One region of the Burkholderia sp. BCC1972 genome, then DNA from elsewhere that is predicted to be linked to it. Evidence: riboswitches for the same ligand, from Rfam matches in the RefSeq annotation. Region 1 holds a riboswitch; each other region holds the start of a gene.

Region 1 (10,555 bases):
CTCACGCCCTCGGCCGCGATTCCGTGGTCGCCGGCGAACACGATCGTCACCGGGCGCTGCACGACCGGCCGCTCGGTGTGCTGGATCAGGCCGATCTGCAGCGCGACCGCCTCGAGCTGGCCGAGGCTGCCGGGCGGCTTGGTCTTGTGGTCGATCACATGCTGCAGGCGTGTGCGCAGCGCGTCGTCGAGCGGCGCGATCGCGGGCGGGAAGTGGGTCGGAGTCGTCATCGGGGAGTCGTGTCGTGGGCGCGGCACGCGCCGCGCATCGAAGGAATCGGAACAGGATAGGTCATTGTCGCGCAGGCCACGCCGGCAGCAGCGCATCGCGGCCGTTCTCGCGGATCAGCACGAGCGGATAGCCGAATGCGTCGCTCGCGCGCTCGGGCGTCAGCACGTCGTGCACGGCGCCGGCCCATGCGCGGCCGCGACCGTCGAGCAGCAGTGCATGCGTGGCGAAACGACGCGCGAGATTCAGGTCGTGACACGAGAACAGCACCGTGCGCGGGCCCGTGCCGAGCCATGCAGTCAGCGCGGTCAGGCAGTCGATCTGGTGATGCAGGTCGAGATGCGCGAGCGGTTCGTCGAGCAGCATCAGCGGCGCATACTGGCACAGCGTCGCGGCCAGCGCGACCCGCTGCCGCTCGCCGCCCGACAGCGACAGCACGTCGCGCGACGCGAGTGCGGTCAGGTCGAACGTCGCGAGTGCATCGTGCGCGGCCGCGCGATCGCCGTCGCGCTCCCAGCCCCAGCCGCCGAGATACGGAAAGCGGTTGAGCAGCACCGTGTCGAACACCGTCGCGCTGAACGCGTCGTGCAGTTGCTGCGGCATCAGCGCGCGGCGCTGCGCGAGTTGCTCGGGGCGCCATGCGGCAAGCGGCCGGCCGTCGATCTCGACCTGTCCGCCGGCGGGCGGCTGCAGCCCCGCGAGCGTCGCGAGCAGCGTCGTCTTGCCCGCGCCGTTCGGCCCCGCGACACACCAGATCTCGCCGGGGCGGAAGGCCTGCGTGAACGCGGCGAGCAACGTGCGCGCGCCGGCCTTCAGCGTCAGGTCGACGGCCGCATAGCTCAGGTCGACGGCGTGCAGTGCGGCATCCGTCATCGCATCGGCCTCCTCAACAACATCCACAGGAACACCGGCACGCCGATCAACGCGGTCATCACGCCGACCGGCAACTGCGCGGGCGCGATCGCGGTGCGCGCGAGCAGGTCGGCCGCCATCACGCCGCCGCCGCCCGCGAGCATCGCGGCCGGCAGCAACATCCGCTGGTCGTTGCCGAACGCGAGCCGCAGCGCATGCGGCACGACGAGGCCGACGAAGCCGATCGTGCCGGCCGTCGTCACCGCGGCCGCGGCGGCCAGCGACGCGACGAGATAGATCCGCACGCGCACGCGCGCGACGGGCACGCCGAGCGCGTGCGCGGTCGCGTCGCCGCGCAGCAGCACGTTCAGTTGCGGCGCAGCCGGCAGCGCGACGCAGGCGGCCAGCAACAGCGCACCCCATGCGAACCACGGCGCCGTCACGCCGTTCAGGTCGCCCGTGAGCCAGAAGATGATGCCGCGCAGCCGCGCATCGGGTGCGAGCGACAGCAACAGCGTGACGAGCGCGCCCCACCCTGCCGCGATCACGACGCCCGTGAGCAGCAGGCGCGGCGACGCGTCGCGCGCATCGCCGCGCCACAGCTCGCGGCGCGCGAGGCCAAGCACGAGCGCGACCGAGACGAGCGAGCCGGCAAATGCCGACACGTCGACGAGCCACCACGCGCCACCGGCGATCATCGCGACGAGCGCGAAACCGGCCGCGCCGCCGGACACGCCGAGCACGTAGGGTTCCGCGAGCGGATTGCGCAGCAGCACCTGCAGCAGTGCGCCGGCCAGCGCGAGCAGCGCGCCGCACGCGAAGCCTGCCAGCGCACGCGGCAGGCGCAGTGTGCGGACGATATCGGCGAACAGCGCGTCGCCGCCATGCGGCACGAGCGATGCAAGCGCCTGCCACGGTGACATCGGCACGCTGCCGATCGACAGCGACGCGACGAACAGCAGCGCGACCACGGCGGCCAGCGCGGCCCAGATCGCGGCAGCGCGCGCGGCGCTCATGCCGTGCACGGCCGCGCGCATGACGCGCGGCGCGTCCGCTCGAGGTTGCCGGCCGGGCGTGACTGGGACGCCGAGCGGACGATTGGGGTCAGCATCGAAGAACATTCCGTGAAGCATTGCGCGCCCCGCCTCCCCGCAGGCCACGCGTCATGAAGCCCGTGCGGGCTTCCCGTCTCGGCCGGTATCCGGGCTGGCGGCGGTCCGGCTCGCCTTCCCGCGCGTGTCACGCGCAGTGGCCCGCGCCCGCATGCGACACCTGCATGCAAGACGCGCCCGAGCCGGCCTGCGTCAAGGGACGCGGCCGCTTACCGTTGCGGGGGCAGCGCAGGTTGGCACGCTCCCTGAGCGCGCGCCCTGCTTCCCGTTTAACCGCGCGTGCCACGCGCGAGCACCGAGGCGGCGCCAGTTTAGGAGCGGGTTGCGCGAGCGTCAAGGAAGCATCCGGACACGTGCGGGAAGCACCGATTCACGGCGAGAAGCAGGGGTGTTACGACTGGAAACGTTACAGATGTCGGATTGCGCGTTATTCCGCGCTAAAATGCTGGGTCTTTAGAGGACGCAGCAAATGCTCAACGAACTCGAAACCTTATCTCAAAATATTGGCCGTCTGATTTCGCTGAACAAGCGCTATCACGCGGAACGGCTCGCGCTCGAAGAGCAGGTCGCGCAATTGCGCACGGAAGCGGACACGGTCCGCGCGGAACTCGCGGAACTGCGCGACGAACGCAATGCGCTCGCGGCCGAGCGTGACACGCTGTCGGCAAAGATCGACGACGCCCAGGTGAAACTGAACGCGATTCTCGAAAAGCTGCCGCGCACGAAAAGCGCGGAGCAAGCCGACAACCAGCTCGACCTGCTGGATGCGCAGGCGCGTCCGGATGGCGATGACGCGGCCAGCCACGGAGAACATGCATGAGCACCAAGCAGATCGAAGTCTCGATTCTCGGTCAGCCCTATCGGCTCGCCTGTTCGGCCGAGACCGAAGCGGCGCTGCTCGAGGCAGTCGCGCGCGTCGACGCCGAAATGTCGAAAATCCGCTCGAACAGCTCGGTACGCGGCACCGATCGCATTGCGGTGATGGCTGCGCTGTCGCTCGCATCGGAATTGCTGCGGCTGCAAACGAGCGTGCGGCACGGTGAAGCATTTCCGGCGGAGGAAATCCGTCGTACAATGCACCAGATGAACGAACAGCTCGGCGCGGTGCTCGCACAGCACGAGACGCAGTAACGTTTTAATCGATGCGTCGATTCCCCTTGATCTCGGCGGTCAACGGTGGTCAAATTGGCGCATCGAATCACAGTTCAGTCAGCTTCCCTGCCTGGTTCGCCAAGGTCATATATTCCTTGAACCAATGCCATGTGCACGGTTGCGGAAATTTGTAGCACGGGCGCGCGCGTCACTCTGTCTGATGTACCCGAAGTGCTGCTAACTGCGACCAATTCTGAACCCCAGGTTCAGGATGCCGGCCTAGCGGCCAAGGCGGGGGCCTATCCAACGGCATCGGGCACGTCCCGGTGCCGTTTTCTTTTGTAGCAGCCTCTTTCTGCGTCGATCACGATCCATGCAATACTGGCTGATGAAGTCCGAACCGGACGAAGCAAGCATCGACGATCTCGCCAACGCCCCGCAGCGCTCGCTGCCGTGGACCGGCGTGCGCAACTATCAGGCGCGCAATTTCATGCGCGACACGATGAAGATCGGCGACGGCGTGCTGTTCTATCACTCGAGCTGCCCCGAGCCGGGCATCGCAGGCCTCGCGGAAGTGTCGTCGACACCCTACCCCGATCCCACGCAGTTCGATCCTGCAAGCCCCTATTACGACCCGAAATCGACGCAGGAAGCACCGCGCTGGTTGCTCGTCGACGTGCGCTACGTGAAAAAGTCGCCGCTCGTGCCGCTCGCCGCACTGCGCGAACACGACGAACTCGCCGACATGCGCGTGCTGGCCCGCGGCAACCGGCTGTCGATCACACCGGTTACGCGCGCCGAATGGCGCTTCATCACCGAGAAGCTGATGAAGTAGGCGCACGCCAAAGGTCAAATCTGGTCAGCACACGCGTGGCGACACGGAACTCGCGGGTCTTTTGCGCAGCCTAAGCAACCGCTGTCGACCGATCAGGCCGGCCGCCGTTTATTTCGTCGCGCGGTACGCCCGCGTCGTGCACGCGTGATCCGCGTGCGCGCCCTCGCACAAGGAGTCCAACAATGACCAAGAAATCCGCACTCGCGCTGTCGCTCGCCCTCGCCGCCGCCGTTCCCGTCGCGCTGACGCTCGCGTCGCCCGCCGCGCACGCGCAAACCGCGAACCCGCATTTCCCCGAGCCGGCCGGCGTGCTGTCGCTGTCGTCGCAGGCCAGCGCCGACGTGCCGCAGGACATCATCCACATCACGCTGTTCTACGAGCAGCAGGCCAAGGACCCGGGCAGCCTCACGGCGCAGCTGAACCAGCGCGCCGACGCGGCGCTGTCGCAGGCGAAGGGCGTGTCGGGCGTCACCGCGCATACGGGTGCGTTCTCCGTGTATCCGAGCACCGATCGCGACGGCAAGATTTCCGCGTGGCGCGGGCGTACCGAGGTGGCGCTCGAATCGCGCGATTTCGCCGCGGCGTCGAAGCTCGCGGGCCAGTTGTCGAACCTGATGCAGGTCGCGAACGTCGAGTTCTCGCTGTCGCCCGAAGCGCAGCGCACGGCCGAGCAGAAGCTCACGACCGAGGCGATCAAGTCGTTCCGCGCACGCGCCGACGAAGCCGCGAAGGCGTTCGGCTACAGCAGCTACACGATCCGCGACGTGAACGTCGGCAGCGGCCGCAACGTACAGCCGTACCCGCGCATGATGGCGATGGCCGCGGCGCCGATGGACAGCGCGAAGATGAGCGCACCGATCGCGGTCGAAGGCGGCAAGGCGACCGTGTCGGTCACCGTCAACGGCTCGGTGCAGATGAAGTAACGCGCCACGCGCGGCTTCTGTCTGAAACGAAAAACGCCGGCCCGAGGGCCGGCGTTTTTCATGGACGTGCGCGTTGTCGATGCGCGCATCGATTGCGCGCGCATCGATTTCGCGTCACGCGGCGGCGTTTGCCGTACGGCGGCGATATGCCCAGACCATCAGCGCGACACCTGCAAGGATCATCGGCAGCGACAGCCACTGCCCCATCGACAGGCCGAGCGCCAGCAGGCCGAGGAAGTCGTCGGGCTCGCGCGCGAACTCGACCGTGAAGCGTGCGAGGCCATAGCCGATCAGGAACAGCGCGGACACGGCGCCCATCGGCCGCGACTTGCGCGAGAAGAAGAACAGCGCGAAGAACAGCGCGATGCCTTCGAGCGCGATTTCATAGAGCTGCGAAGGATGGCGCGGCAGCATCTGGTATTGCATGAACACGTCGGCGAGATGCCACTTCTCGACAAGCTCGGGATGCTTCGGCAGCCACGCCGCATCGTCGCGCATCGCGCCCGGGAACAGCATCGCCCACGGTGCCGCCGGATCGGTCACGCGCCCCCACAGTTCGCCGTTGATGAAGTTGCCGAGCCGCCCGGCCGCGAGCCCCGTCGGCACCATCGGCGCGACGAAATCGGTGACCTGCAGCCAGTGGCGCTTGCGCTGCCACGCGAACAGCATCATCGCGAGCGTGACGCCGAGGAAGCCGCCATGAAACGACATGCCGCCTTCCCACACCTTGAACACGTCGAGCGGATGCGAGAAATAGAAATCGGCCTTGTAGAACAGCACGTAGCCGAGCCGGCCGCCCAGCACCGTGCCGAGCACGCCGTAGAACATCATGTCGTCGATGTCCTTCGCGGTCCAGCCCTGCGCCGCGACGTGCGGCAGCTTCAGGCGGATCCGGCCGACGACGATCGCCGCGATGAAGCCGACGAGATACATGAGGCCGTACCAGCGCACGGCCAGCGGCCCGAGATGGATCGCAACGGGGTCGAAATTCGGGTGAATGATCATGGATTAGCGAAGAAGTTTTCGAATGCGGTACGGCTGTCGCACTGCGCAGCACCGCGCATTGGACGGCACCGGTGCACCATCGTTCACGTCACGCGGCCAGGCCCTGCGCGCGCACGACGTCGATGAAGCCGGCCAGCACGGGGCTCACGTCGCCCGTGCGCCACACGAGGCCGGTCTCGACGACCGGCGCGGGACCGGCGAGCGGCCGGTAGACCACGCCGGTGCGCCGCAGGTTACGCAGCGATTGCGGCACCAGTGCGACGCCCATGCCGGCCGACACGAGGCTGACGATCGTCTGCATCTGGATCGCCTCCTGGCCGATGCGCGGGGTCTCCCCCGCCGCGCCGTAGCAGCCCGTAATGATGTCATAAAAGCCGGGCGCCAAACGGCGCGGAAAGATCACGAGCGGCAACGCGGCCACTTCGGCGAGATGCACGGGTGCGTCTTCGGGCGCATCGGACGCCGCAGCGGGCATCGCGACCACCAGCGGCTCGCGCACCACGGGCAGGTACGACAACCCGGCCGCATGGCGCGGCGGCACCGGCGGAATGACGAGCCCCGCGTCGATGCGGCCGGCGACGAGCTCGTCGATCTGCACGTCGCTCGTCGCCTCCGCGAGCTGCAGGCGCACTTGCGGGTAGCGTGCGCCGAACGCGCGCAGCAGCGACGGCAGCAGCCCGTAGTCGGCGGTCGATACGAACGCGAGCGACAGCGAGCCGGCCTCGCCGCGCGCGAGCCGCCGCGCGAGCGGCGGCAGCGCATCGGCCGACGCCAGCAGCCGGCGCACGTCGGGCAACAGCGCTGCACCGACAGCCGTCAGCGCCACCGAGCGCTTGGTGCGGACGAACAGTGCGACGCCGAGCGTGTCCTCGAGCGCGCGGATCGCCTGCGACAGCGGCGGCTGCGTCATCGACAGGCGTTCGGCCGCGCGGCCGAAATGGCGCTCGTCGGCGACGGCCATGAAATAGCGCCACTGGCGCAGGTCGGGTGTCGGATCGGCCATGCTCGTCTCATTCGAAAAACGACTTAATAAGCGACAAATAATATATTGGACATCCCAATCCGGACACTCCATTCTTGATTGATTCGAACCGGCGCGCTCTCACGAGCGACGCCCACACAACGATGGAGTCCCCCATGTCGTACAACCGTCGCTCGAAGCACATCACGCAAGGCGTGGCCCGTTCGCCGAACCGCTCGATGTATTACGCACTCGGCTACCAGAAGGACGATTTCGACAAGCCGATGGTCGGCATCGCGAACGGCCATTCGACGATCACGCCCTGCAATTCCGGCCTGCAGCGCCTGTCGGACGCAGCCGTCGACGCCGTGAAGGCGTCCGGCGCGAACCCGCAGATCTTCGGCACGCCGACGATTTCGGACGGCATGTCGATGGGCACCGAGGGGATGAAGTACTCGCTCGTGTCGCGCGAGGTGATCGCCGACTGCATCGAGACCTGCGTGCAGGGCCAATGGATGGACGGCGTGGTGGTGGTCGGCGGCTGCGACAAGAACATGCCGGGCGGGATGATCGCGCTCGCGCGCCTGAACGTGCCGGGCATCTACGTGTACGGCGGCACGATCCGCCCCGGCCACTGGAAAGGCAAGGACCTGACGATCGTGTCGTCGTTCGAGGCCGTCGGCGAATTCACCGCGGGCCGGATGTCGCAGGAGGATTTCGAGGGGGTCGAGAAGAACGCATGCCCGACATCGGGCTCGTGCGGCGGCATGTACACCGCGAACACGATGAGCTCGTCGTTCGAGGCGCTCGGGATGTCGCTGCTCTATTCGTCGACGATGGCGAACCCCGACCAGGAGAAGGTCGATTCGGCCGCCGAATCGGCGCGCGTGCTCGTCGAGGCCGTGAAGCGCGACCTGAAGCCGCGCGACATCATCACCAAGGAAGCGATCGAGAACGCCGTGTCGGTGATCATGGCGACGGGCGGCTCGACCAATGCGGTGCTGCACTATCTCGCGATCGCGCACGCGGCCGAGGTCGACTGGACGATCGACGACTTCGAGCGCATTCGCAAGCGCGTGCCCGTGATCTGCGACCTGAAGCCGTCCGGGAAGTATGTCGCGACCGACCTGCACCAGGCCGGCGGGATTCCGCAGGTGCTGAAGATCCTGCTCGAAGCGGGGCTGCTGCACGGCGACTGCATGACGATCACGGGCCGCACGATCGCCGACGAGCTGAAGGACGTGCCGAGCGTGCCGCGCGCCGACCAGGACGTGATCTACCCGATCGACCGCGCGCTGTACAAGGAAGGCCACCTGGCGATCCTGAAGGGCAATCTCGCGGAAGACGGCGCGGTCGCGAAGATCACCGGCCTGAAGAACCCGGTGATCACGGGCCCGGCCCGCGTGTTCGACGACGAACAGAGCGCGATGGATGCGATCCTCGGCGACCGGATCCGCGCGGGCGACATCCTCGTGCTGCGCTATCTCGGCCCGCAGGGCGGCCCCGGCATGCCGGAAATGCTCGCGCCGACGTCCGCGATCATCGGCAAGGGGCTCGGCGAGTCCGTCGGCTTCATCACGGACGGCCGTTTCTCGGGCGGCACCTGGGGCATGGTGGTCGGCCACGTCGCGCCCGAGGCGTTCGTCGGCGGCACGATCGCGCTCGTGCAGGAAGGCGACTCGATCACGATCGACGCGCACCGGCTGCTGCTGCAGCTGAATGTCGACGATGCGGAACTCGCGCGCCGCCGCGCCGCGTGGCAACAGCCGGCACCGCGCTACACGCGCGGCGTGCTCGCGAAATTCGCGGCGCTCGCCCGGCCGGCGAACAAGGGGGCCGTCACAGGCTGACGGCAGCCCGCCGCAACATGCGTCCCCAATAAACATGGCCGCCGGGGGGAACGCGCAAAACGCGCTTTCCCTTTGCTTTTATAATGCGCGGACCATGAAGCCGGCTGTCCCCGCCGGTGGAGAACCGCATGAAACAGACGATATTGCGCGCGCTGCTCGTGACGCTGCTGACCGGCAGCGCGGCGGCTGCGCGTGCCGACCAGGCCGACGGGCTCGCGCTGGCGCAGCGCAGGAACTGCATGGCCTGCCACGCGGTGAGCAAGCCGTTGATGGGCCCGTCGTTCCACGACGTCGCCGGCAAGTACTCGGCGCGCGGCGACGCCGTCGACTACCTGGCCCAATCGATCGTGAAAGGCAGCGTCGGCGTATGGGGCAACGTGCCGATGCCCGCCAATACGCAGCTGTCGAACACCGAAGCCCATACGCTCGCGCAATGGGTGCTGTCGGTGCGCTGAACCGGATGCCCCGGACGACGATCGCCGTTGTACCAGGCGTTGCCGGCAGGCGGGCCTGCACCGACCGACCGGCACCCTGACGGCCGCCTCGCCTGTCCCTACTGGAACCGCACCCTCTTTTCCGCCACGGATCGCCCGTGCGGCCCGCACATTCAGCCGGAACGGCCGGCGCGGCGGCGCGCGATCTCTTCATCGACTGCGTCGCGGACCCAGTCCATTACCTCGGTTTCCAGTGCAAGCGCCACCTCGCGCGTGACCTGGCCCACGAGCCAGGCCGAATGCTCATGCAGCGCGTCACGGCAGCGTGCCTCGATCGCATCGCGGCCCGCGCCGGTCAGATAGTTCGTCAACCGGTTGCGCAGGCGCTCGGCGATATGCTGCGCATCCTCCGGCGTCAGCGCTGCGGCGCCCGCATCCGGAAGCGGCGCGCCGGCCGGTACGACGGCCTCCGGCAGCGCCGTCTCAGGCACCTGCCCGGCCGCCGCTCCTTGCGCCATCGCGGCAAACGCGTGCTGCTGCACGCCATCGTCGGCCAGCGACGACCGCAACGGCGCATTCATCACCGCCGCATCTTCGGCGACCACGTGCTCCGCGGCGCCGGTTTCGGCCGGCGCATCGGTCTCGCCCATCGCGGCCGCCTCGGCTGCCGCCACGTCGCCTGGCAACTCGATCGCCGGCACATGCAGCGTCGGCACCGGCTCGATAACGACGTCGGTTTCGGGGTAGGCCCCGGTTTTCAGAGAATCGCCCGGCGCGACCACGTCGGTGAGCACCGGAATCGCCGCATGGCCGTGCGACTGCGGCGCGGCGGGCGTGGACGCGCGCGCCGGCACCGGCTTGCCCGGCACCAGCACGTCGGTCAGCGTCGGGATCGAGGATGAATCGGCTTCTGTCACGGCAACACTCCGTCGACGGTTGCGGCTAGCTGCCCTGCTTGTAGTTGTTCAGCGCGTATCCGCGGTCGCGGTAGAACCGGTAGCGGTCGCGGCCCGCGGCCAGCTCGTCCGGCGCGTTGCCGACCACTTCGAGCAGGCGCTCGAAGCGGGCGAACTGCGCGGGCACGGCGGCGCCGAGGTTCAGCAGCACGTGGTGATGCGGCGCACGATCGAGATCGGCGGCCAGCACGATCGGCGTGCCGGCTGCGTGCTCGCTGTCGACGCCGCAATGCGGGATGAAATCGAGCGGCGAGAACGTCCAGAGCCGCTCGTCGAGCGCGCGCAGGCGCGCGGGCTCGGCGAGCAC
Region 2 (10,555 bases), on a different contig from region 1:
GGCCGCCAGCGTCACCTCGAAGTCACGCGTGCGATATCCGGCCTTGCCGTCCCAGCGGACGTAGGCGGGCAGTTCGAGCAGGTTGTCGCGATCCGCGTAACGCGCCCCTTCGTACACGAGCCCGAGTTCGGCGAAAAATCCGCGCAGCGGCGCATGGCTGACGAACAGGCTGCCGTTCGCCCCGGACACGCCCGCCGAGCGCTTGCCCGCGTACTTCGGCTCGGCGTCGACCACCCGCGCGTGTTGCCAGCCGATGCCGCCACGGACGAACCAGTCGCCCACGAGCCGGCCGGCGACGCCCAGTTCCAGGCCGCGATTGCGCTCGAGGCCGGTGAGGTCGAAAAATCCCGGCCGAACCGGATCGGCCACGCGGCGGTTGTACAGATCGAGCTGAAACAGCGCGAGCGTCGTGCTCAGCGCGCCGTCGCGCCAGTCGCTTTTCACGCCGATCTCGTATTGGCGGTTGTATTGCGGGCCGAGATCGTTGGCGTTGCCGCGCGCGTCCGGCGTGATGCCGATCAGGTCGCCGCCGACCGGCGCGAAGCTCTTGCTGTACGACGCATACACGCTGTGCGCGCCGACCGGCGACCACACGACGCCGAGCCGCGGGCTCCAGGCCGTCGTCGTGCGCCGCGAATGCAGACCGTTCAGCGCGTTGGTCGAAGCGACGTCGAAGCGTTCCCCACGCAGGCCGCCGAGCAGCTTCCACGCTCGGCCGAGGTCGATGCGGTCCTGCGCGAAGATTGCGTAGTCGCTGACACGGTGGCGATTCATCGCATACGGGCGCGGCGCCGAGCCGGCCAGTGCGAAACGATCCGGTCCGCCGATCGGGACCGGCGCCGCGTCGGCCTGCCAGAGCGTCGGGCTGCGTTTCTGCCAGCCGTATTCGATGCCGAACAGCAGATGATGCAGCCCCGGTCCGGTCGCGACCTTGCCGCCCAGTTCGATGCCGGTCTGCACGTTGAGATGCGTCATGTCCTGCAGGTAGCGCGCTCGCTGCACGCGCCGATAGTCGCGCGGCTTCGTGACGTAGCTTTGCGTGACGTAGGTATTGTCGAAGGTGCTGCGCAAATCCAGCACGCCCAGCGTATGACGCAGCTCCCAGCCGTCATCGAACGCGTGCGTGAAGACCGAGCGCCAGTTCATGTTCGCGTCGCGGATGGTGTCGCGGCCCGCCGCGCCGAAGAAGGTTGCGCGCCGCGCGGACGGCAGCGAGTACGCGACCGGCTTGCCGGCCGCGTCGAGCACGGCGACCGGCGCCGGCATGCCGCGATCGGGCACGCGTCGGTACGCGTCGTATTCGAACTGCAGCAGCCAGCTGCGCCGCGCGCCCCGCCATTTGATCGACGGCGCGACGTACTGGCGCGTGCCGTCGACATGGTCGCGGAAGCTGCCCGCGTATTCGCGTCCGGCATTCAGCCGCACGCTCCATGCGCTCGACAGGGTCCGGTTGAGATCGACCGACGCACCGAGCCGCCCATAACTGCCGGTCGCCGCCGACAGATGTCCGAAGTTTTCCGGCAGCGGCTGCTTGGTGATCCGGTTGATGACGCCGCCGCCGCTGCCGCGCCCGTACAGCGCCGCCGCCGGCCCCTTCAGTACTTCGACGCGTTCGATGTTGCCGAGACTGCGCACGTATTGCGCGTCGTCGCGCATGCCGTCGAGCAGCAGGTCGCCCGCGGCGGAAAAGCCGCGAATGCGGAACGAATCGAAGCGCGTATCCGACGTATTGGACACACCCGGCACACCGGCCAGCGCGTCGGCCAGCGTGCGGCCGCCATAGGACAGCGTTTCCTCGACCGCGACGCTGTCGATCGTTTGCGGTACGTCGCGCGGATGGCTCGCGGTGCGGGTTGCCGTGCTCACGCTTTCGGCGCGCGGATCGTTTGGGTGACGGCGGCTGCGCACCTCGACCGCGGGCAGTTCGTCGTCGAATTCGGCCGCCGGGGCGGGGAAGGAGGCGACACCGGCGATCGAGCACAGCGACAGGGCCAGCACAGGAAAGTGCCGCCCGGATATCTGTCGTTTCGACATGAAGATTTAAGGATGACTGAGTGATTGCCTCACATTGCCGTTGCGCAGTGGTTTCGTTGTTGTCGGGTGAAGTTTATCTCGACTAGTTGAAAACGACAATCATTCGCGTTCGCCGCCGGCTGCTCGCCTTGACGCTCCCCGCACCGCCGCCTACACTCGCACGCGTTTTGGTGCTCGCGCGTGCCGCTCCGGCGCGCGCAGTTAAACGGGAAACAGGGAGCCTGCCTGCACCGCAGTCGAGCCAACCTGTGCTGCCCCCGCAACGGTAAGCGAACGTGTCGCGCGCAGCGCGATGCAGCGCCGCTTCGCCGCCTGCCGCGTGCCGCGTGCAGGCGGACGACCGCCACTGGATGCCGCGCGCATCCGGGAAGGCGAAGCGGCGTGTTCGCCAGCCCGGATACCGGCCTAAACGTTGGGGTTCAGCGCCGCGGGGAGGCGGCGCATCGTCCACGGCCGCAGCAGGCCCGACGCCCGGTGTTTTCCGCTTCCTCCGCCGATCTGCCCCCGCGCGAACGCGCCCGGGCCGGCACGGCGAACGGCAGGCGGCGCGGGCAGGGCCGGCGGCAGCCGTGTTGGCATTCACGATGTCGACCGTTCGCAAGGAAGCGTCATGTCCGATTCGTTGTTCCGCCCGTCGTGCGGCTGTCCGCGCGGATCACGCGGCGATCTTCCTGCGCTTCGCCCGATGAATTGCCTCGCCGCCACCGACGCGACGATCCCGTCCTGATTCCTTCTTCGACACCAGACCTACCATGACCCTACGCAAGCTCCCCGTCACGATCGTCACGGGCTTTCTCGGCAGCGGCAAGACGACGCTGATGCGCCACATCCTGCAGCACGCCGAAGGCCGCCGCATCGCGGTGATCGTCAACGAATTCGGCGAACTCGGCATCGACGGCGAGATCCTCAAGGGCTGCGGCATCGGCTGCGAGGATGCCGACGGCGCGCAGGGCGAAGCGGCGGGCCAGCTGTACGAACTCGCGAACGGCTGCCTGTGCTGCACCGTGCAGGAAGAGTTCTATCCGGTGATGGAAGCGCTCGTCGAGCGCCGTGCGGACATCGACCACGTGCTGATCGAGACGTCGGGTCTCGCGCTGCCGAAGCCGCTCGTGCAGGCGTTCAACTGGCCGACGATCCGCAACAGCTTCACGGTCGACGCGGTCGTGACCGTCGTCGACGGGCCGGCCGCCGCGAGCGGCCAGTTCGCGGAAAACCCGCAGGCCGTCGACGCGCAGCGCCGCGCCGATCCGAACCTCGACCACGAATCGCCGCTGCACGAACTGTTCGCCGACCAGCTGTCGTCCGCCGATCTCGTGATCGTGAACAAGGCCGATCTCGTCGGCGACGCGGAATTTGCGCAGATCGAAACCGCGATCCGCGACGAGATCCCGCCGCAGGTGAAGATCGTGCGCGCGACGCGCGGCGAACTCGATCTCGCGATGCTGCTGGGCCTCGAGTCGGCATCGGAAGAAACGATCCACCTGCGTCACGACCATCACGGCTCGGCCGACGACGGCGATCACGATCACCATCACGACGATTTCGACTCGGTGGTCGTGTCGGGCGACGCCGGCACGCGCGAAGCCACGATCGCCGCGCTGCAGCGGGTCGTCGAAGCGCACACGATCTACCGCGCGAAGGGCTTCGCCGCGCTGCCCGGCGCGCCGATGCGGCTCGTGATCCAGGGTGTCGGCCGCCGTTTCGACAGCTATTTCGACCGCCGCTGGCAGGACGGCGAAACGCGTGCGAGCCGCTTCGTGCTGATCGGCGAGGATCTCGACGCGGCCGCGCTGCAGCGCGCGTTCGACGCTGCGTGCACGGCCGAGCCGCAACAGGCGTAACGCACGATGCATCTGCTGCGCACCACGCCGGGCGGCTTCGTCGACGATACGCAGGGCGTCGTCCGGATCGACCAGCAGCCGGCCGACATCGTGATCCTGAGTTCGGCCGACACGACGCTGTCGCTGCTCGCGAGCGTCGTGCCGCAACTGCCGGCCGGTTTCCCGAGCGTGCGGCTCGCGAACGTCACGTTCCTGCGCCAGCCGGCGTCGGTCGATTTCTATGTCGACGACGTGCTGCGCCACGCGAAGACGGTCGTGATCGATCATCTCGGCGGCGAAACGTACTGGCCGTACGGGATCGAGCAGGCCGTGTCGCTCGCGTCGAAACGCGGGCAGCGGCTCGCGATGTTCTCGGGCGACCTGCAGGAAGATCCGAACCTCGTCGCGAAGAGCACCGTCACGCCGGATCTGTGCCGGCTGTGGTGGCGCTATCTGCGCGAGGGCGGCGCGCACAACGCCGGCGCACTGCTGCGCAGCATTGCCTTCCACACGCTCGGGTTCGGCGACGAACCCGAGCCGCCGCGCCCGCTGCCGGCCGCCGCGCTGTATCACCCGGCGCGCGACCGCGCGAGCGTCGACGACTGGCGGCCGCGCTGGACGCCCGGCGCGCCCGTCGTCGCGATCCTGTTCTATCGCGCGCACTGGCAGGCCGCGAACACGGCCGTGTTCGACGCGCTGGCCGACGCGCTGATCGACGCAGGGCTGAATCCGCTGCCGGTCGCGGTGACGTCGCTGAAGGATGCGGTGAGCCGCGAGGTCATCACGCAGCTCTGCGACACGCACGGCGTCGCGCTCGTGCTGAACACGACCGCGTTCGCGGCCGGCGCCATCGACAGCCCCGAACATGACGTGCTTGCCGGCGACGCGCCGGTGCTGCAGGTGATCCTGTCCGGCGGCAATCGCGATGCGTGGGTGGCCGACAACCAGGGCCTGCATGCGCGCGATATCGCGATGCACATCGCGCTGCCCGAAGTCGACGGGCGCATCGTCACGCGCGCAGTGAGTTTCAAGGGGCTCGCGTATCGCTGCCCGCACACCGAGGTCGACGTCGTGCGCTACCAGCCGGACGCCGAGCGGATCGCGTTCGTCGCGGCGCTCGCGCGCGGCTGGTGCCGGCTGCGCACGCTCGACAACGCCGACAAGCGTGTCGCGCTGATTCTCGCGAACTATCCGCAAAGCGAAGGGCGGATCGGCAACGGCGTCGGGCTCGACACGCCGGCGTCGGCGCTGCGCGTGCTCGCGGCGCTGCGCGATGCGGGCTATACGGTGGCCGACCTGCCGCCCGACGGTGACGCGCTGATCGCGCAACTCACCGAAGGCGTGACCAACGACGCGGCCGTGCATGCGCTGCGCCCGGCGTTTCAGAGTTACGCGCTGGCCGACTACGTCGCGCGTTTCGCGCGGTTGCCGGCCGCCGTGCGCGACGCGCTGAACGAACGCTGGGGGCCGCCCGAAGCCGACCCGACGCTGCGCCACGGGCGCTTCACGATCGCCGGCTGGCGCGCGGGCAACGTATTCGTCGGCATCCAGCCGTCGCGCTCGCGTGGCGAGAACGACTACGCGAGCTACCACGACGCGGATCTCGTGCCGCCGCACGCGTATCTCGCGTTCTATTTCTGGCTGCGCGATGCCTATCGCGTCGACGCGGTCATCCATCTCGGCAAGCACGGCAATCTCGAATGGCTGCCGGGCAAGAGCGTCGCGCTGTCCGACGCATGCTGGCCCGACCTCACGCTCGGGCCGCTGCCGCACCTGTATCCGTTCATCGTCAACGATCCGGGCGAGGGCAGCCAGGCGAAGCGCCGCGCGCAGGCCGTGATCGTCGATCACCTGATGCCGCCGCTCACGCGCGCGGAAAACTACGGCCCGCTGCAGGACCTCGAGCGACAGGTCGACGAATACTACGAAGCGCTGATGGTCGATGCGCGGCGCGCGAAACTGCTGCGCAAGACGATCCTCGCGACGATCGCCGAGCATCGTCTGCATGACGAACTGAGCGTGTCGCCGCCGCGCGATGCGGGCGACGAGGATGCGCTGCTGACGCGCGTCGATGCATGGCTGTGCGAACTGAAGGAAGCGCAGATTCGCGACGGGCTGCACGTGTTCGGCCTGTCGCCGGCCGATCGCCAGCGCCGCGACACGCTGCTCGCGCTCGCGCGCTTTCCGGTCGGCGACGGCAAGGGCGCACGGGCGGGGCTGATCGGCGCGCTGGCGCGCGATCTCGCACTCGGCGACGACTTCGATCCGCTCGCGGCCGACTGGGCCGCGCCGTGGGGTGGCCCGCGCCCGGCGATCCTGCAGGCGCTCGATGCATCGCCATGGCGCCATGCGGGCGATACGCGCGAGCGGCTCGAACGGCTCGCGCAGCAATGGCTGGACGGGCTGTGCGCGCCCGACGGCAACACGGGCGCCGACGCGACGCCGCCCGGCGCATGGCCCCATACGCTCGCGGTGATCGGGCGCGTCCGCGCGACGCTGCTGCCGGCGCTCGACGCGTGCGGCGGCGAGGAAATGCGCCAGCTGCTGCGCGGGCTCGACGGCCGCTTCGTGCCGCCGGGGCCGAGCGGCTCGCCGTCGCGCGGCCGCCCCGACGTGCTGCCGACCGGCCGCAACTTCTACTCGGTCGATACACGTGCCGTGCCGACCCAGGCCGCATGGTCGCTCGGCCTGAAATCCGCGCAGCAACTGATCGAGCGCCATCTGCAGGATCACGGCGACTATCCGCGCGCGATCGGCCTGTCGGTATGGGGCACGGCGACGATGCGCACCGGCGGCGACGACATCGCGCAGGCGTTCGCACTGATCGGCGTGCGACCGAAATGGGCGCACGGCAGCCATCGCGTGACCGACTTCGAAATCCTGCCGATCGAGATCTTCGACCGGCCGCGCATCGACGTGACGCTGCGCGTGTCGGGCTTCTTCCGCGACGCGTTCCCGAACCTGATGCACCTGTTCGACGCGGCCGTGCAGGCCGTCGCCGCGCTCGACGAGCCCGAGGAACTGAACCCGATCCGTGCGCGCATCGAGCGCGAACGCGCGAAATGGGTCGCGCAGGGCGTGCCGCCCGACGAAGCGCGACGCCGCGCCGGCTGGCGCGTGTTCGGCGCGCGGCCGGGCAGCTACGGCGCGGGCCTGCAGGACCTGATCGACCAGCGCCGCTGGCAGACCGACGCCGATCTGGCCGATGCCTACCGCCAATGGGGCGGCCATGCGTATGCGCAGAACAGCGCGGGCGACGCGGCGGCCGACGTATTCGGCGAGCGGCTCGCGACGATCGACGTCGTCGTGCAGAACCAGGACAGCCGCGAGCACGACATCCTCGATTCGAACGACTACTACCAGTTCCAGGGCGGGATGACGGCGGCCGTGCGGCACCTGTCCGGGCAGCAGCCGAGCATCTATCACGGCGACCATGCGAACCCGGTCGCACCGAAGATGCGCACGCTGCGCGAGGAAATCGCACGCGTGATCCGCTCGCGCGTCGTCAACCCGAAATGGCTCGACGGCGTGAAGCGGCACGGCTACAAGGGCGCGGCCGAGATGGCGGCGACCGTCGACTACCTGTACGGCTATGACGCGACCGCGCGCGTGCTGTCCGACCACCAGTACGCGCTCGTCGCCGACGCGTACCTGTTCGACGACGCGACCCGCGCGTTCCTCGAACAGCACAACCCGAAGGCGCTGCACGGCATCTGCGAACGCTTCGTCGAGGCGATGCAGCGCGGCCTGTGGCAGCAGCCGGGCGACTATCGCGAGCGGATCGAGGCGGTCTGGCTCGCGAGCGAACAACTCCAGGAAGGGGGACGGCGATGACCGATCCGACGATGCACCGCGCGCGCGCGGTTTTTCCGTTTGCGGCGCTCGTCGCGCAGGACGCGCTGCAGCAGGCGCTGCTGCTCGCCGCGATCGACCCGTCGCTCGGCGGCGTGCTCGTGAGCGGGCCGCGCGGCACCGCGAAATCGACCGCCGCGCGCGGCCTGGCGGAACTGCTGCCTGAAGGGCAATTCGTCACGCTGCCGCTGTCGGCGAGCGACGAGCAGGTGACGGGCACGCTCGATCTCGCGCATGCGCTGGCCGAAAACGGCGTGCGTTTTCGGCCCGGCTTGCTGGCTCGTGCGCATCTCGGCGTGCTGTACGTCGACGAAGTGAACCTGCTCGCCGACGGGCTCGTCGATACGCTGCTCGACGTCGCCGCGAGCGGCGTGAACATCGTCGAGCGCGATGGCGTGTCGCATGCGCACGACGCGCGTTTCGTGCTGGTCGGCACGATGAATCCCGAGGAAGGCGAGTTGCGGCCGCAACTGCTCGATCGCTTCGGGCTGATGGTTGAGCTGGAGAACTGCTTCGACGCGGCCCACCGCGAGCGGATCGTGAAGGCGCGACTCGCGTTCGATCTCGATCCGGACGCGTTTCGCGCGCGTCACGCGGCGGCCCAGCGGGAACTCGCGGACCGGATTCATGCGGCGCGCGCGCGGCTGCCGGCGCTCGATTTCGACGATGCGGTCCATGCGCGCGTCAGCGCACTGTGCATCGACGCGGCCGTCGACGGGTTGCGGGCCGATCTCGTGATGCTGCGCGCCGCGCGTGCGCTGGCCGCGCTGGAACAGGCCGACGCGGTGACGGTGTCGCATGTCGAGCGCGTGGCGGAAGCGGTGCTGCGGCACCGGCGCCATGCCGGTACGCCGCCGTCGCACGGATCGTCGCAGCACGGTGGCGAGCGCGATGCTCATTCGCCGCCGGATGCACGCCGGCAGTCCGACAACCGGCACGGCGAGACACAAGGCGATGCATCGGCATCCCAGGGCGACTGGGGCTACTTGCCGCCCGAGCCGGCCGGCCTGCGCGACGTCAAGAGCGTGGTGCCGCTGCCGCTAAAAAAACGCTGAGCCATCGAGCCGGCGCCGCCGCGAACGCCGTTCGCGGTCCTCGATGGCAGGCAGGCGCGGCCGCGCGCGTACCGGGTGCGGTACCCGCCGGCACGGCCGTCGCGTGGCCGGCGACGCTCGCCGCGAAACGTGTCGGCAAGCTGCATCACGATCATCTGCGCTTCCGGAAACGCGCGGGCACGCCGCATGCGCTGCATTGCTTCGTGCTCGACTGTTCGGCGTCGATGCTGTCGCACGACCGGCTCGCGCTCGCGAAGGGGCTGATCGTCGCGTATTTCGACCAGGCCGCGCGCGACCGCGTCGAAACCGCGCTGATCTGCTTCGGCGGTCAGGGCGCCGCCCGGCGATTCGGCCCGGCCGTGCCGCGCTGGTGGAATGCGCGCTGGCTCGAACCCGTGGACGGCGGCGGCGGCACGCCGCTCGCGGACGGCATCGCGGCCGCCGCGCAACTGCTCGCGCGCGATGCGCGGCGCGCGCCCGGCAAGCAGCGCTGGCTGTGGGTGCTGTCCGACGGGCGTACGCGCGAGACGCCGGCCAAGCCCGCGGCGGCCGATCACGTCGTATTCGTCGACTTCGACGATGCGGCCGTGCGGATCGGGCAGGGCGCGCGGCTCACCGCCGCATGGGGCGCGCAGTGGACGACGGCCGACGCGCTTCGCACGGATCTTGCGGGCTGATGGCCGGCCGGCGGTGCGTTATGATCGCCGCTTCTGCTTTCTGCCCACTGGAACAACCCGCCATGCAAGTACTGGTCGATGCCGACGCGTGTCCCGCCGTCATCAAGGACATGCTGTTTCGCGCCGCGCGTCGTGCCGAAATCTGCGTGACGCTGGTCGCGAACCAGTTCCTGCGCACGCCGCCGTCGCCGTTCATCAAGGCGATCCAGGTGCCGGCCGGCTTCGACGTGGCCGATGCGCGCATCGTCGAACTGGCGGAAGCCGGCGACCTCGTGATCACGGCCGACATCCCGCTGGCCGCCGCCGTCCTCGACAAGGGCGCGCATGCGCTCGACCCGCGCGGCAACTGGTTCAGCCGCGAGAACATCGAGGAACGCCTGTCGACGCGCGCGATGATGGACCAGTTGCGCAGCGCGGGCATCGACACGGGCGGGCCGGCGCCGTTCAGCGCGCGCGACGGCAAGGCGTTTGCGTCGCAACTCGACCGGTTCCTGGCGCGGCACGGCAAGCCGTAATCGACGGCGCGTTTGGGCGGCCCGGCCGAACCGGGGTGCGGTTTTCTGCCGACGCTGATATCGTGGCACGAACCCCCAACACAGGAGTGCACGCGTGTCACCGACCCAACTTCTCGTTCCCACCTATACGCAGATGCTGCGCGCGCAATCCGCGTGGCTCGACAAGGCCGTCGCGCACCGGCAGGCCACCGGCGCCGAGCCCGACGCGGTGATGACGCTGAAGCTCGCGCCCGACATGTATCCGCTCGCCGCCCAGGTGCGGTTCTCGTGCTTCCAGGCGATGGAGCCCGTCTACCGGCTGCGCGGCGAAGCGCTGCCGGCGGCGCTGCTGGCATTGCGCGAGGCAGGATGGAACGCGGATGCGCAGCCCGGCTCGCCGGACGACGCGCAGGCGATCATCGCCGGCACGCTGGCCTTTCTCGGCGAACTCGCGCCGGATGCGCTCGACGGCGGCACCGCGCGGCCGATCGCGCTCGAACTGCCGAACGGGATCGCGTTCGACATGACGGGCGAACAGTACGCACGCGACTGGGCGCTGCCGCAGTTCTACTTCCACGCGATCGCCGCGTACGCGATCCTGCGTCATCACGGCGTCGAGCTCG
Region 3 (10,555 bases), on a different contig from region 1:
ACGTCTAGGGCGACACCTTTCATACCCCCAAACAACACCTTGCCCCAAGGCAGCTATCCTATCTGTTCCGACCCGCCTATGAAACTCGATATGGAAACGTGGTTGATTGACGAAGGAAACCGTGTCATTCAGAAAGAATCACTTGAGGGTTTCAACAGCCTGACGCTGATCGAACGCGTCGTCTACAGCATGTGGGTCGTTGACTACGCCGTTCGAAACTCCGGCACTCTCGAACCAATGAGGGAGTTGTACCCTGAGGCCCTGCATGAACTCGGAGCCTTTGCTGTCCCGAATAATGCAGCAAATCTCCTCGCGTTATTGCACTTGTCGTCGAAGGAGGAACGGTTCTGTGCCGAATACTACGAGAGGTTTGATCGCGCCTGCGGCGACATAAGAAACCACTATAACCAATGCGCCTGAGTCGATCGTTTATCGGCTCAGATCGGCCACGAGCGGCGTTTATAACTCCGCCCGTCTCCCTCCGTAGCTCCGCACAAGACTAACGATGAGTCGTCCGCTAAACGAAATTCTCTTGGAAATCGACCAGTTTAAGCCTAACCCCGCAGGCGACTGGCGCAAGTTAGACACGCTCTTATCGGAGCTTTGGCAGGGAGATGTATCGATCGCTTGTTTGCCGGTCCTGTTTCGCATTTTTGAACGATTTCCCGAGGATGATGGTGCTGGAGTCTTCTGGAGCATCGTGCACGGGCTTGAGTCGACTGATCTAAATTACGAGAGGCCATTGCGCGAATCGTTGTTGCGACAACCTTCAGAGCTCGGCCAGATCATGCTTCGCAGGCTCGAAAAGTAGAAGGCAGCCCTGCTGTAGGTATAAAGCTGTATGTTTTGAACGGCCGTTCCCAGCAACTTCGAGCGTCTCTTGAAGGTCGGCAAGCGACGTCCACGAAAATTAACGAAGAATTTTTCTGCCCGCCGCGCACGCTTCCATCACGCATTCTTCAACGCGACGTCCCTTCCTCCCCTTCCGGCGCCCCACCTTCCAGCCCCGCCAGCAACTTCCCCAGCAGTTCCGACAACTGCACCTGTTCTGCCGCCGACAACACAGCCAGCAACGCGCGCTGATTGTTGATATGCGCGACAACTGCTTCGTCGATCAGCGCTCGCCCTGCATCCGTCAGCGCGACGAGCGTGCCGCGTCCGTCGGCCGGGTTCGGCCGGCGCTCGACCCAGCCGGCCTTCTGCAGTCGGTCGATGCGCGCGGTCATCCCGCCCGACGACATCATCAACGCGTCGTACAGCGCGGTCGGCGTCAGCGCGAACGGCGCCCCGCTGCGCCTCAGCGTCGCGAGCACATCGAATTCGCCCGGCTGCATCCCGTAGCGCGCAAACAGCGGATTGAGACGGTCGCGAGCGATCACGAGCGCGGCTTCCTGCAGCCGCCCCATCACCACCATCGACGTTGCGTCGAGATCCGGACGTTCCGCGCGCCATTGCGCGAGCGCGTGCGCGGCTCGATCCATTAACCCTCCTCGGCTCACCAGTTATCTTGACGTCGAGATAAATCAGCATTTATCTTGATGTCGAGATACTTTACCTGAAAACGTGCGGCGCCCCGTCGGCGACCGCGCATCGATATCGAGGGCCTTGCATGAATCGCTTCACTTCCCCCGGATGGCGGCTTGCCGCCATCGTGCTCGTCGGGCTGAACCTGCGGCCCGCGCTCGCCGCGGTCGGCCCGCTGCTCGACATGATCCAGCGCACGACCGGCATCGGCGACGGTGCGGCCAGCCTGCTGACGACGATCCCGATCCTGCTGATGGGGCTCGGCGCGCTGAGCGCACGGCGCCTGCAGCGCGTGACCGGCATCGCGGGCGGCGTCTGGCTCGGTGTCGCGCTGATCGGGCTGGCCTGCGTGTCACGCATCGGCGCGCAGCACGCGTGGCTGCTGCTCGCGAGCGCCTGCTGCGCGGGCGTCGGGATCGCGATGGTGCAGGCGCTGCTGCCCGGCTTCGTGAAGGCGCATTTCGCGACGCGCATCGGCGGCGCGATGGGCGTCTATTCGACGTCGATCATGGGTGGCGCGGTGCTCGCGAGCGTCGTCGCGCCGTTCGCGGCAGCACGCTGGGGCTGGCTCGCCGCGCTCGCGGGCTGGGCGGTGCCGGCGGCGGTTGCCGCGCTGGCCTGGCCGCTGGCCAGCCGCGGCGGCGACGGGTTCGCGGCCGGGCCGGCCTCGACGTCGCAGGCGCGGCCGTCGCGTTCGCCGCGCGCGTGGCGGCTCGCGCTGTTCTTCGGCATCGCGACGGGCGCCTACACGCTCGTGCTCGCGTGGCTGCCGCCGTACTACATGCGGCTCGGCTGGTCGCCGACGGCGGCCGGCAGCCTGCTCGGCGGCGTGACGCTCGCGGAAGTCGTCGCGGGGCTGACGATCTCGGCGACGATCGACCGCCTGCCCGATCGCCGGCCCGCGCTGCATGCGGCGATCGCGTCGCTGTTCGTCGGATTGCTGGTGATGCTGGCTGCGCCCGACGCGCTCGCGCTGCCGGCTGCACTGCTGCTCGGCGCGGGGATCGGTGCGCTGTTTCCGCTGTCGCTGATCGTTACCGTCGATCATGCGGCGACGCCGGCCGATGCCGCATCGCTGACGGGGTTCGTGCAGGGTATCGGTTATCTGATCGCCGGGTTGTTCCCGTTCGCGGCAGGCATCGTGCGCCAGCATCTCGCCGATTTGACGCCCGCGTGGATCGCGATGGCGTGCCTGTGTGTCGTGCTGTTCGCGCTGGCGGCCGGGTTTGCGCCGCGGCTGGCGCGGCAGGTGGCGCGCGCCTAGGGCTCCCGCGTCAGCCGCCCGCGTCCCGTTCCGCGGCGAACCGCCGGTAAGCCCGCTCCGACGGACAGCGCCGCAAGTCGCACGCATCCTCGTCGCACTGCCGGCACACGCGGATCGCATTGTGCATGTCGTCGGCCAAGGTGCCGACCAGTTGCTCGCAGATCGGCATCAGTTGCGCGCATTGCTCGGGCGTCAGCGTGCGCGTGACATCCGCGATCGCCGATCCGCGTGCGGCCAGGATCTGCTGTACCGCAGCGTGCCCGGCCTCGGTCAGCGTCAGCACGACCGTCCGCTTGTCCTCGCCGGGCTCGCGCTCGACGAGCCCCTCCTGCGCCATCCGCTCGGCGAGCCGCACGGCCGACGAATGCACGAGCATCAATTGCCGCGCCAGCGAGTCGATCGTCAGCGCATGGGCCTGCGACAACAGCACGAGCGCATCCGCGCTCGACCCGTGCAGCCCGGTTTCGCGGGCGATCGCGTCCTCTACCCGGTCGTTCAGCGCAAGCGCGAGCGCGCCCAGCAGATTGTTCAGCCGTTGCCTTTTCACGGATGTGCTCCTAGTATATGTGTGCGTCACGCATATAATTTAAATCATCGTTTCGACGATGTCAGCCGCACGTCCGCATTCTACGTGCCGATGCGATCTGCCCCGTGGAGTCCATGCATGAACGACAGCGCGCGCAAGACCGGATGCCTGATCATGGCGACGCTGTGCTGGGGCGTCGCGATTCCGTTCAGCAAGATGGCGCTGCCTGCACTGTCGCCCGCGTGGCTGATCGTGCTGCAGGTCGCCGCCAGCGTCGCGGTGCTCGCGTGTCTCGCCGCGGCACAACGTGTCAGCCTGGCCGGCCTTGGCTTTGCTCCGGCGCAGGTTGCCATCGTCGCGCTAATCGGCATGCTCGAACCGTGCGGGGCGTACTACCTCGGGTTCGTCGGCATGCAATCGACGTCCGCGCTGCATACGGCAGTGATCTTTGCGCTCGAGCCGCTCGGTATCCTCGCATTCAACATCGTGCTGTTCCGGTTCCGGATCGACCGGCGGTTGCTGGTCGCCGGTGTCGTCGCGTTGATGGGCGTGGTCGTCATCACGCTCGGCGATGCATCGGCGGACGGCCGTGCATCGCTGCGCGGCGACGCGTTCGTATTCGCCGGCGTGATGGTGGCCGCGCTGTACGTGTCGCTGTCGACGCAGGCCGTGACGATCCCTTCCGCGACGGCGATGCTGCTGATCCAGCAGGTTGGTTCGTTGGTGCTCGCGCTCGTACTGCTGGGCGTCGACGCGGACGGCAGCCATGGGCTGCACCGCCTGCCGCCATGGTCGGCCGTGTGGCCCGCGCTCGCGATCGGCGTGCTGCAGTTCACGCTCGCGTTCCTGTTCTATTTTCACGGCGCACGCGACAACCCGTCGTACTGGAGCGTGGTCGTGCTCAACCTGATTCCCGTCGTCGGTATCGCCGCTTCGATCCTGATCCTCGGCGAATCGGCATCGCCGGTCTATTTCGTCGGCGGCGCGATCACGATCGGCGCGGCGCTCTACACACACTTGCGCGAACGGCACGCCGCGCCCGGGCCGGCGCGCGCGTGATCAGCCGGCGCTCGCGTACAGCGTCGAATCCGCGAACCCTTCGGCGTCGAGCACGCGTCCGATCAGGATCAGCGCGGTGCGCTCGATCTGCGTGCCCTGCACCTTGCCGGCGATGTCCGCGAGCGTACCCGTCACGCGCTCCTCGTCCGGCCAGCTTGCGCGATAGATCACCGCGACCGGGCAGTCCGCGCCGTAATGCGGCAGCACCTCGTCGACGATGCGCGCGAGATGGCGCACGCCGAGATGGATCGCGAGCGTCGCGCGGTGCGCGGCGAGCGAGCCGAGTGTTTCGCCTTCCGGCATCGTCGTCTTGCCCGCGAAGCGCGTGAGGATCACCGTCTGCGCGACGCCGGGCAGCGTCAGCTCGACGCCGAGCGTCGCCGCGCACGCAGCCGTGGCCGTCACGCCCGGCACGATTTCGTAGGGAATCCCGAGTGCCTTCAGCCGGCGGATCTGCTCGCCGATCGCACCGTACAGCGACGGGTCGCCCGAATGCACGCGTGCGACGTCCTGCCCTTTCGCATGCGCGGCCGCGAGCAGCGCGACGATCGCGTCGAGGTCGAGCTCGGCCGTATTGACGACCTGCTCCGCGCGATGACCGTCGAGCACGGCCGCCGGCACCAGCGAGCCCGCATACAGGATCACCGGGCACGTGCGCACGAGGCGCTGGCCCTTCACCGTGATCAGCTCCGGGTCGCCGGGGCCCGCGCCGATGAAATACACCGTCATCGAAAATTCTCCGTCAATTCTTTGGATGATCCGCCGCGCCGCGTCATGCGCGCGCGGCCGGATCGAGTGCGTCGAGCAGTGCCGCGACCGAGTCGAACGCGCGGTCGGCATCGGGCAGCGGCGGCCGCCGCAGCATCACGACCGGCAGCCTGCGTTCGCGTGCGACATCGAGCTTGGCCTCGGTGGCCGCGCCGCCGCTGTTCTTGCTGACGACGACGTCGATGCCCGTCAGCGCGAACAGCGCACGCTCGCTGTCGAGCGTGAACGGCCCGCGCGTGGCGATGATCTGCGCCTGCGCGTTGCCGGGGTGCGCGTCGAGGCAGCGCACGAGCCAGAACTGGTGCGGCGGGATCGTGTCGAGGTGCGCGAGCGGTGCGCGGCCGAGCGTGAACAGCGGCCGCCTGAACGGCGCCAGCGCGGCTTCGATGCCGGCCCAGTCGGCGACCATCCGCCAGTCGTCGCCCGGTTGCGGCGTCCAGGGCGCGCGGCGCAGCGCCCAGAGCGGCACGCCCGCGTCGCGGGTCGCGGCAGCGGCGTTCGCGCTGATTTGCGCGGCATACGGATGCGTTGCGTCGATCACGAGGCCGATGCCGGCATCGCGCAGATAGGCGGCCAGCCCGGCGGCGCCGCCGAAGCCGCCGACGCGCACGTCGCAGCGCAGGTCGTCGGGCACCTTGCCGAGTCCGGCCAGGCTGTACACGTGATGCGGGCCGAGCGCGCGTGCAATCTTCAGCGCATCGCCGGTGCCGCCGAGCAGCAGGATGCGCGCGCTCATCGCGCTTCCCCGACGAAGCGGCCCTGGCGGTCGATCGCGAACATTTCGACGGCGACCGACGGCGGCACGATGTCGCGTGCGACGCGCAGCGCCTGCGCGCAGACGAGATCGCCGAGCGGCACGCCGTCGGCCCGTGCCAGCTTCAGCGCTTCCTGGCTCGTGTTCGCGGCGCGCATCGCGGCCTGCAGCGCATCGCTCGCGCCGGCTTCGGCCGCCCATTGCGCGAGCAGCGGCAGGTCGATGCTCGAATGGCGGCTGTGCAGGTCGAGGTGGCCGGCCGCGAGCTTGCTGAGCTTGCCGAAGCCGCCGCACATCGACAGCCGCGCGACCGGTGCGCGCCGCAGGTGCTTGAGTACCGCGCCCGCGAAATCGCCCATCTCGATCAGCGCCATGTCGGGCAGGTGGTAGTGCGCGCGCATCGCGTCCTCGCTTGCGTTGCCCGTGCACGCGGCGATATGCGCGATGCCGTTTGCGCGGGCGACATCGATACCCTGGTGGATCGACGCGATATAGGCCGAACACGAGAACGGCCGCACGATGCCGGTCGTGCCGAGGATCGACAGCCCGCCGACGATCCCCAGGCGCGGGTTCATCGTCTTCAGCGCGAGCGCCTCGCCGCCTTCGACGCCGATCGTCACGTCGAAGCCGCCTGCGTAGCCTTGTTCGGCCGCCAGCGCTTCCAGGTGCGTCGTCATCATCTGGCGCGGCACCGGATTGATCGCCGGTTCGCCGACCGGCAGCGTCAGCCCCGCGCGCGTGACCGTGCCGACGCCGGGCCCCGCGTGAAAACGCACGCCCGGCGCGGCTGCGAGCGCGACGCGCGCGACGATCAGCGCACCGTGCGTGACGTCCGGATCGTCGCCGGCGTCCTTGATCGTGCCGGCTTCGGCGCCGTCGGCCGTGGTCCGGCAGAACGCGAGCCGCATCATCACGCGCTGCCCTTTCGGCAGCACGATCTCGACCGCGTCGTCCGCGTGGCCCGCGAGCAGCAGCCGGGCCGCCGCGAGCGACGTCGCGGTCGCGCAGCTGCCGGTCGTATAGCCGAACCGTAGCGGCGCGGGCTGTTCGGGGGTTTCGTCGCGCATCACGCGTCCGTGGCGTTTGCCGGGTTCGCCGGGCTCAGTGACCCGGCCGCGTCGATCGCATCGGCCATCTCGGCCGCGTCGGGCTTGCGCACGTCGTACAGCGTGACGGGCAGCGGCTGGCGCCACGTGTCGAAGCGGCCGAGCGGTTCGGCATGCGCGAGCGACACGCGCGTGAGCGTGCCGCCGTGCGCGTCGCGCCACGCGGCGAGCGCCAGCTCGCCCTGCAGCGTGACCGCGTTCGCGACCAGCCGGCCGCCGGGTTTCAGCGACGCCCAGCACGCGTCGAGCACGCCGGGCGCCGTTGCTCCGCCGCCGATGAAGATCGCGTCGGGCGTGGCAAGCCCGGCAAGCGCATCGGGCGCACGACCCGCGACGAGCTGCAGGCCCGGCACGCCGAGCGCGTCGCGGTTGTGCTCGATGAAGCGCTGCCGTTCCGCATGCGCTTCGATCGCGATCGCCTGGCAGGACGGATGCGCGCGCATCCATTCGATGCCGATCGAGCCGCTGCCCGCGCCGACGTCCCACAGCAGCTCGCCGGGCGCGGGCGCGAGGCGGCCGAGCGTCATCGCGCGCAGGTCGCGCTTGGTGAGCTGGCCGTCGTGACGATAGGCGTCGTCGGGCAGGCCGGGCGTGAGTGCGCGACGCGGCGCGTCGGGGCCGGCCTGGCAGTCGAGCGCGATCAGGTTGAGCGCGGCCGTTTCGGCGACGGTCCAGTCCTGCGCGAGGCCGTCGAGACGCCGCTCGAGCGGGCCGCCCAGATGTTCGAACACGCTGAGGCGCGTCGGCCCGAAACCGCGCGCGGCGAGTTCGGCCGCGACGGCGGCCGGCGTGCGGCCGTCGGCGCTCAGCACGAACAGGCGCCGGCCCGGCAGCAGATGCCGCGCGAGCGTCGCGAGCGGACGGCCGACGAGCGAGACCGCGCCGACGTCCTGCAGCGTCCAGCCGAGGCGCGCGGCCGCGAGCGACAGCGACGATGGCGCGGGCAGCGCGCGCCATTCGTCGGGGGAAAGCTGGCGCGCGAGCGTCGCGCCGACGCCGAACAGCATCGGGTCGCCGCTCGCGAGCACGCACACGGGCGACGGGCGCCGCGCGAGCACGCCCGCCAGGTCGAACGGCGACGGCCACGCTTCGCGCGCGGCCGGCAGCCGCGCGGGCAGCATGTCGAGATGCCGCTTCGCGCCGACCACGAGCGTCGCGTCGAGCAGCGCGCGCCGTGCGCTGCGGCCGAGCCCCGCGTAACCGTCGTCGCCGATGCCCACTACCGTCAGCCACGCCGTCATGCACTCTTCCCCATCGTTCGATTCCATCGTGTCGCCGCCCGGCCGCGAAAGCGCCGGCGCCGCCGTCCGCATTGCAAAGAACGGCATGGTACCGTGTTCCCTCCCGCGTTTCATCTGCCGGCCCGCCGGCGCACGGCCGCTGCCCGTTTCGCCCGCCGCAAACGGCCATCCGGTCGCGAATCGCGGTCGAAATCGGGTATCCTACGGCCGTTCGTTCGCCGGTGCCCTTCGGGGCCGAAGAGGGAACACAGGGCGCGCCGCGCGCCGCTGTGGCTGCCCCCGCAACTGTAGACAGCGAGCCGATCTCCCCCTCATGCCACTGGTTTCACCGGGAAGGCCGGGAGCCGGCGCCGACCTGTCAGCCAGGAGACCTGCCGGCCAGAAAGTGCGTGCGTGCCAGTCGGCGTCGGGCGGGGTGTACCGATGCGTTGGCCGCGGCGCGACACTGTCCCGGTATCCCGTTGAGTTCCGCCCCCGATTCGATTCCTGCGTCGCCCGTCGTGCGCCCGTCGGCTTGCCCGGGGCTCGTGCGCGTGGTCGCGGCCGCCGACGGCGGGCTGTGCCGGATCAAGCTGCCGGGCGGCCGGCTCGATGCGCGCCAGGCGCGCGCGATTGCCGATGCAGCACGCCAATACGGCTCCGGCGCGATCGACGCGACCAATCGCGCGAATCTCCAGTTGCGCGGCATTCGCGACGGCGCCGCCGATGCGCTGACGCGCGCCCTGCTCGACGCGGGGCTCGGCCCGCGCGTCGATGCGACGGCAGGCTCGAGCGCCGATACGGCCGCGCTCGCCGCGAGCGACGACGTCCGCAACCTCCTGCTCAGCCCGCTCGCCGGGCACGATCCCGCCGCACTCGTCGACAGCCGCGCGCTCGCCATTCCGCTGCTCGACATGCTGGCCGGCGAGCCGCGCCGCGGCGAGCTGTCGCCGAAATTCTCGATCCTGCTCGATGGCGGCGAATCGGTCGCGGCGCTCGATCATCCGCACGACATCTGGCTCGCCGCGTGGCGCCGCGCGGACGGCGCGGTACGCATGGCGGCCGGGCTGGCCGGTTGCCCGCCCGTCGCGGAGGGCGACCGGCCCGCGTCGGTCGATGTGTCGCCCGATCAGGCCGTCGCGCTGGTCCGCGCGCTGCTGCTCGCGTTCCTCGATCTCGCGCCGGCCGATGTCACGCGGATGCGCGCCGTGCTCGCGACAGCCGGCGAACGTGCGTTGTTAGATCACGCGCAGCACGGCCTGCCCTTCCCGCTCACGGCCGATCCCGCGCTCGCCGGCTGGCGGCGCACGAGTGCCGACCCGAAGCTGCGTTTCGGCGTACGCCCGTCGCTTGATCCGGCCCGCTGCAACGTCGGCGCGCAATGCATACTCGGGCGGCTCGACGCGACGCAGCTGGAACAGCTTGCCGCGCTGGCCGAAGCCGGCGGCGACGGCACGCTGTCGATGACGCCGTGGCAAGGCGTGTTTCTCCATGGCGTGCCGAACGAACGCGCAGCGGCCACGCTCGACGCGCTCGCGTCGATCGGCCTCGTGTGCCGGCCGACGGACCCGCTCGCGACGCTCGTCGCCTGCGCCGGCAGCGCAGGCTGCGCGAAAGCGCGCGCCGACACGAAACGCGACGCGCTCGCACTCGCCGCGCGCATCGGCCAGCCGGTCGACGTGCACCTGACCGGGTGCGAACGCCACTGCGCGCTGCCGCATCCCGCGACGCACACGCTCGTTGCAGTAGCGCCCGCGCATTACGACCTTTACCGGCGCGACGCGGCCGAGGGCCTCGGCGCCCCGCTCGCGCGCCATCTGACGATTGACCAGGCCGCGGCCCGTTTGACGGGCGCGCGGCACAGCCAGGACACCACCGATGCTTGACTACATTCGCGACGGGCAGGAAATCTACCGCCAGTCGTTCGCGACGATCCGCGCCGAGGCCGACCTGTCGCAGGTTCCGCCCGACCTCGAGAAACTCGCGGTGCGCGTGATCCATGCGTGCGGGATGGTCGATGTCGTCTACGACCTGCGCTTCTCGGCCGGCGCGGGCACGGCGGGCCGTACGGCGCTCGCGGCCGGCGCGCCGATCCTGTGCGATGCGCGGATGGTCGCCGAAGGCATCACGCGCGCACGGCTGCCTGCGGCCAACCGCGTGATCTGCACGCTCGGCGAGCCCGAGGTGCCCGATCTCGCGCGCCATCTCGGCAACACGCGCTCGGCCGCCGCGCTCGAGCTGTGGCGCCCCCATCTCGCGGGCAGCGTCGTCGTGATCGGCAATGCGCCGACCGCGCTGTTCCACCTGCTCGACATGATCGATGCCGGCGCGCCG

The links. A riboswitch is a leader RNA that binds a small molecule or an ion and turns the genes downstream of it on or off. The one in region 1 is predicted to bind cobalamin.
Region 2: linked by a shared signal. The riboswitch ahead of cobW (cobalamin biosynthesis protein CobW) and the one ahead of U5798_RS33810 (FecCD family ABC transporter permease) in region 1 are both predicted to bind cobalamin.
Region 3: linked by a shared signal. The riboswitch ahead of cobG (precorrin-3B synthase) and the one ahead of U5798_RS33810 (FecCD family ABC transporter permease) in region 1 are both predicted to bind cobalamin.

What each region holds. Positions count from the first base shown of each region.
Region 1 covers NZ_CAJPGH010000037.1:24,842-35,396, reverse strand. The annotation lists gene cobT (nicotinate-nucleotide--dimethylbenzimidazole phosphoribosyltransferase) at 1-230, opposite strand, end outside; gene U5798_RS33815 (ABC transporter ATP-binding protein) at 292-1,101, opposite strand; gene U5798_RS33810 (FecCD family ABC transporter permease) at 1,098-2,096, opposite strand; cobalamin riboswitch at 2,255-2,507, opposite strand; gene U5798_RS33805 (ATPase) at 2,662-3,012, shown strand; gene U5798_RS33800 (cell division protein ZapA) at 3,009-3,323, shown strand; RNA gene ssrS (6S RNA) at 3,405-3,586, shown strand; gene U5798_RS33790 (EVE domain-containing protein) at 3,658-4,119, shown strand; gene U5798_RS33785 (SIMPL domain-containing protein) at 4,302-5,042, shown strand; gene lgt (prolipoprotein diacylglyceryl transferase) at 5,157-6,047, opposite strand; gene U5798_RS33775 (LysR substrate-binding domain-containing protein) at 6,136-7,050, opposite strand; gene ilvD (dihydroxy-acid dehydratase) at 7,185-8,858, shown strand; gene U5798_RS33765 (c-type cytochrome) at 8,987-9,313, shown strand; gene U5798_RS33760 (DUF2486 family protein) at 9,466-10,209, opposite strand; gene U5798_RS33755 (DNA polymerase III subunit chi) at 10,235-10,555, opposite strand, start outside.
Region 2 covers NZ_CAJPGH010000015.1:57,913-68,467, reverse strand. The annotation lists gene U5798_RS21480 (TonB-dependent siderophore receptor) at 1-2,034, opposite strand, end outside; cobalamin riboswitch at 2,186-2,458, shown strand; gene cobW (cobalamin biosynthesis protein CobW) at 2,787-3,875, shown strand; gene cobN (cobaltochelatase subunit CobN) at 3,882-7,688, shown strand; gene U5798_RS21465 (ATP-binding protein) at 7,685-8,761, shown strand; gene U5798_RS21460 (vWA domain-containing protein) at 8,902-9,438, shown strand; gene U5798_RS21455 (YaiI/YqxD family protein) at 9,501-9,953, shown strand; gene U5798_RS21450 (DUF1993 family protein) at 10,048-10,555, shown strand, end outside.
Region 3 covers NZ_CAJPGH010000015.1:34,734-45,288, forward strand. The annotation lists gene U5798_RS21330 (hypothetical protein) at 79-420, shown strand; gene U5798_RS21335 (hypothetical protein) at 533-811, shown strand; gene U5798_RS21340 (MarR family winged helix-turn-helix transcriptional regulator) at 960-1,481, opposite strand; gene U5798_RS21345 (MFS transporter) at 1,610-2,788, shown strand; gene U5798_RS21350 (MarR family winged helix-turn-helix transcriptional regulator) at 2,799-3,335, opposite strand; gene U5798_RS21355 (DMT family transporter) at 3,453-4,373, shown strand; gene cobM (precorrin-4 C(11)-methyltransferase) at 4,374-5,102, opposite strand; gene U5798_RS21365 (cobalt-precorrin-6A reductase) at 5,146-5,877, opposite strand; gene U5798_RS21370 (cobalt-precorrin-5B (C(1))-methyltransferase) at 5,874-6,962, opposite strand; gene cbiE (precorrin-6y C5,15-methyltransferase (decarboxylating) subunit CbiE) at 6,962-8,242, opposite strand; cobalamin riboswitch at 8,445-8,636, shown strand; gene cobG (precorrin-3B synthase) at 8,743-10,107, shown strand; gene U5798_RS21385 (precorrin-8X methylmutase) at 10,100-10,555, shown strand, end outside.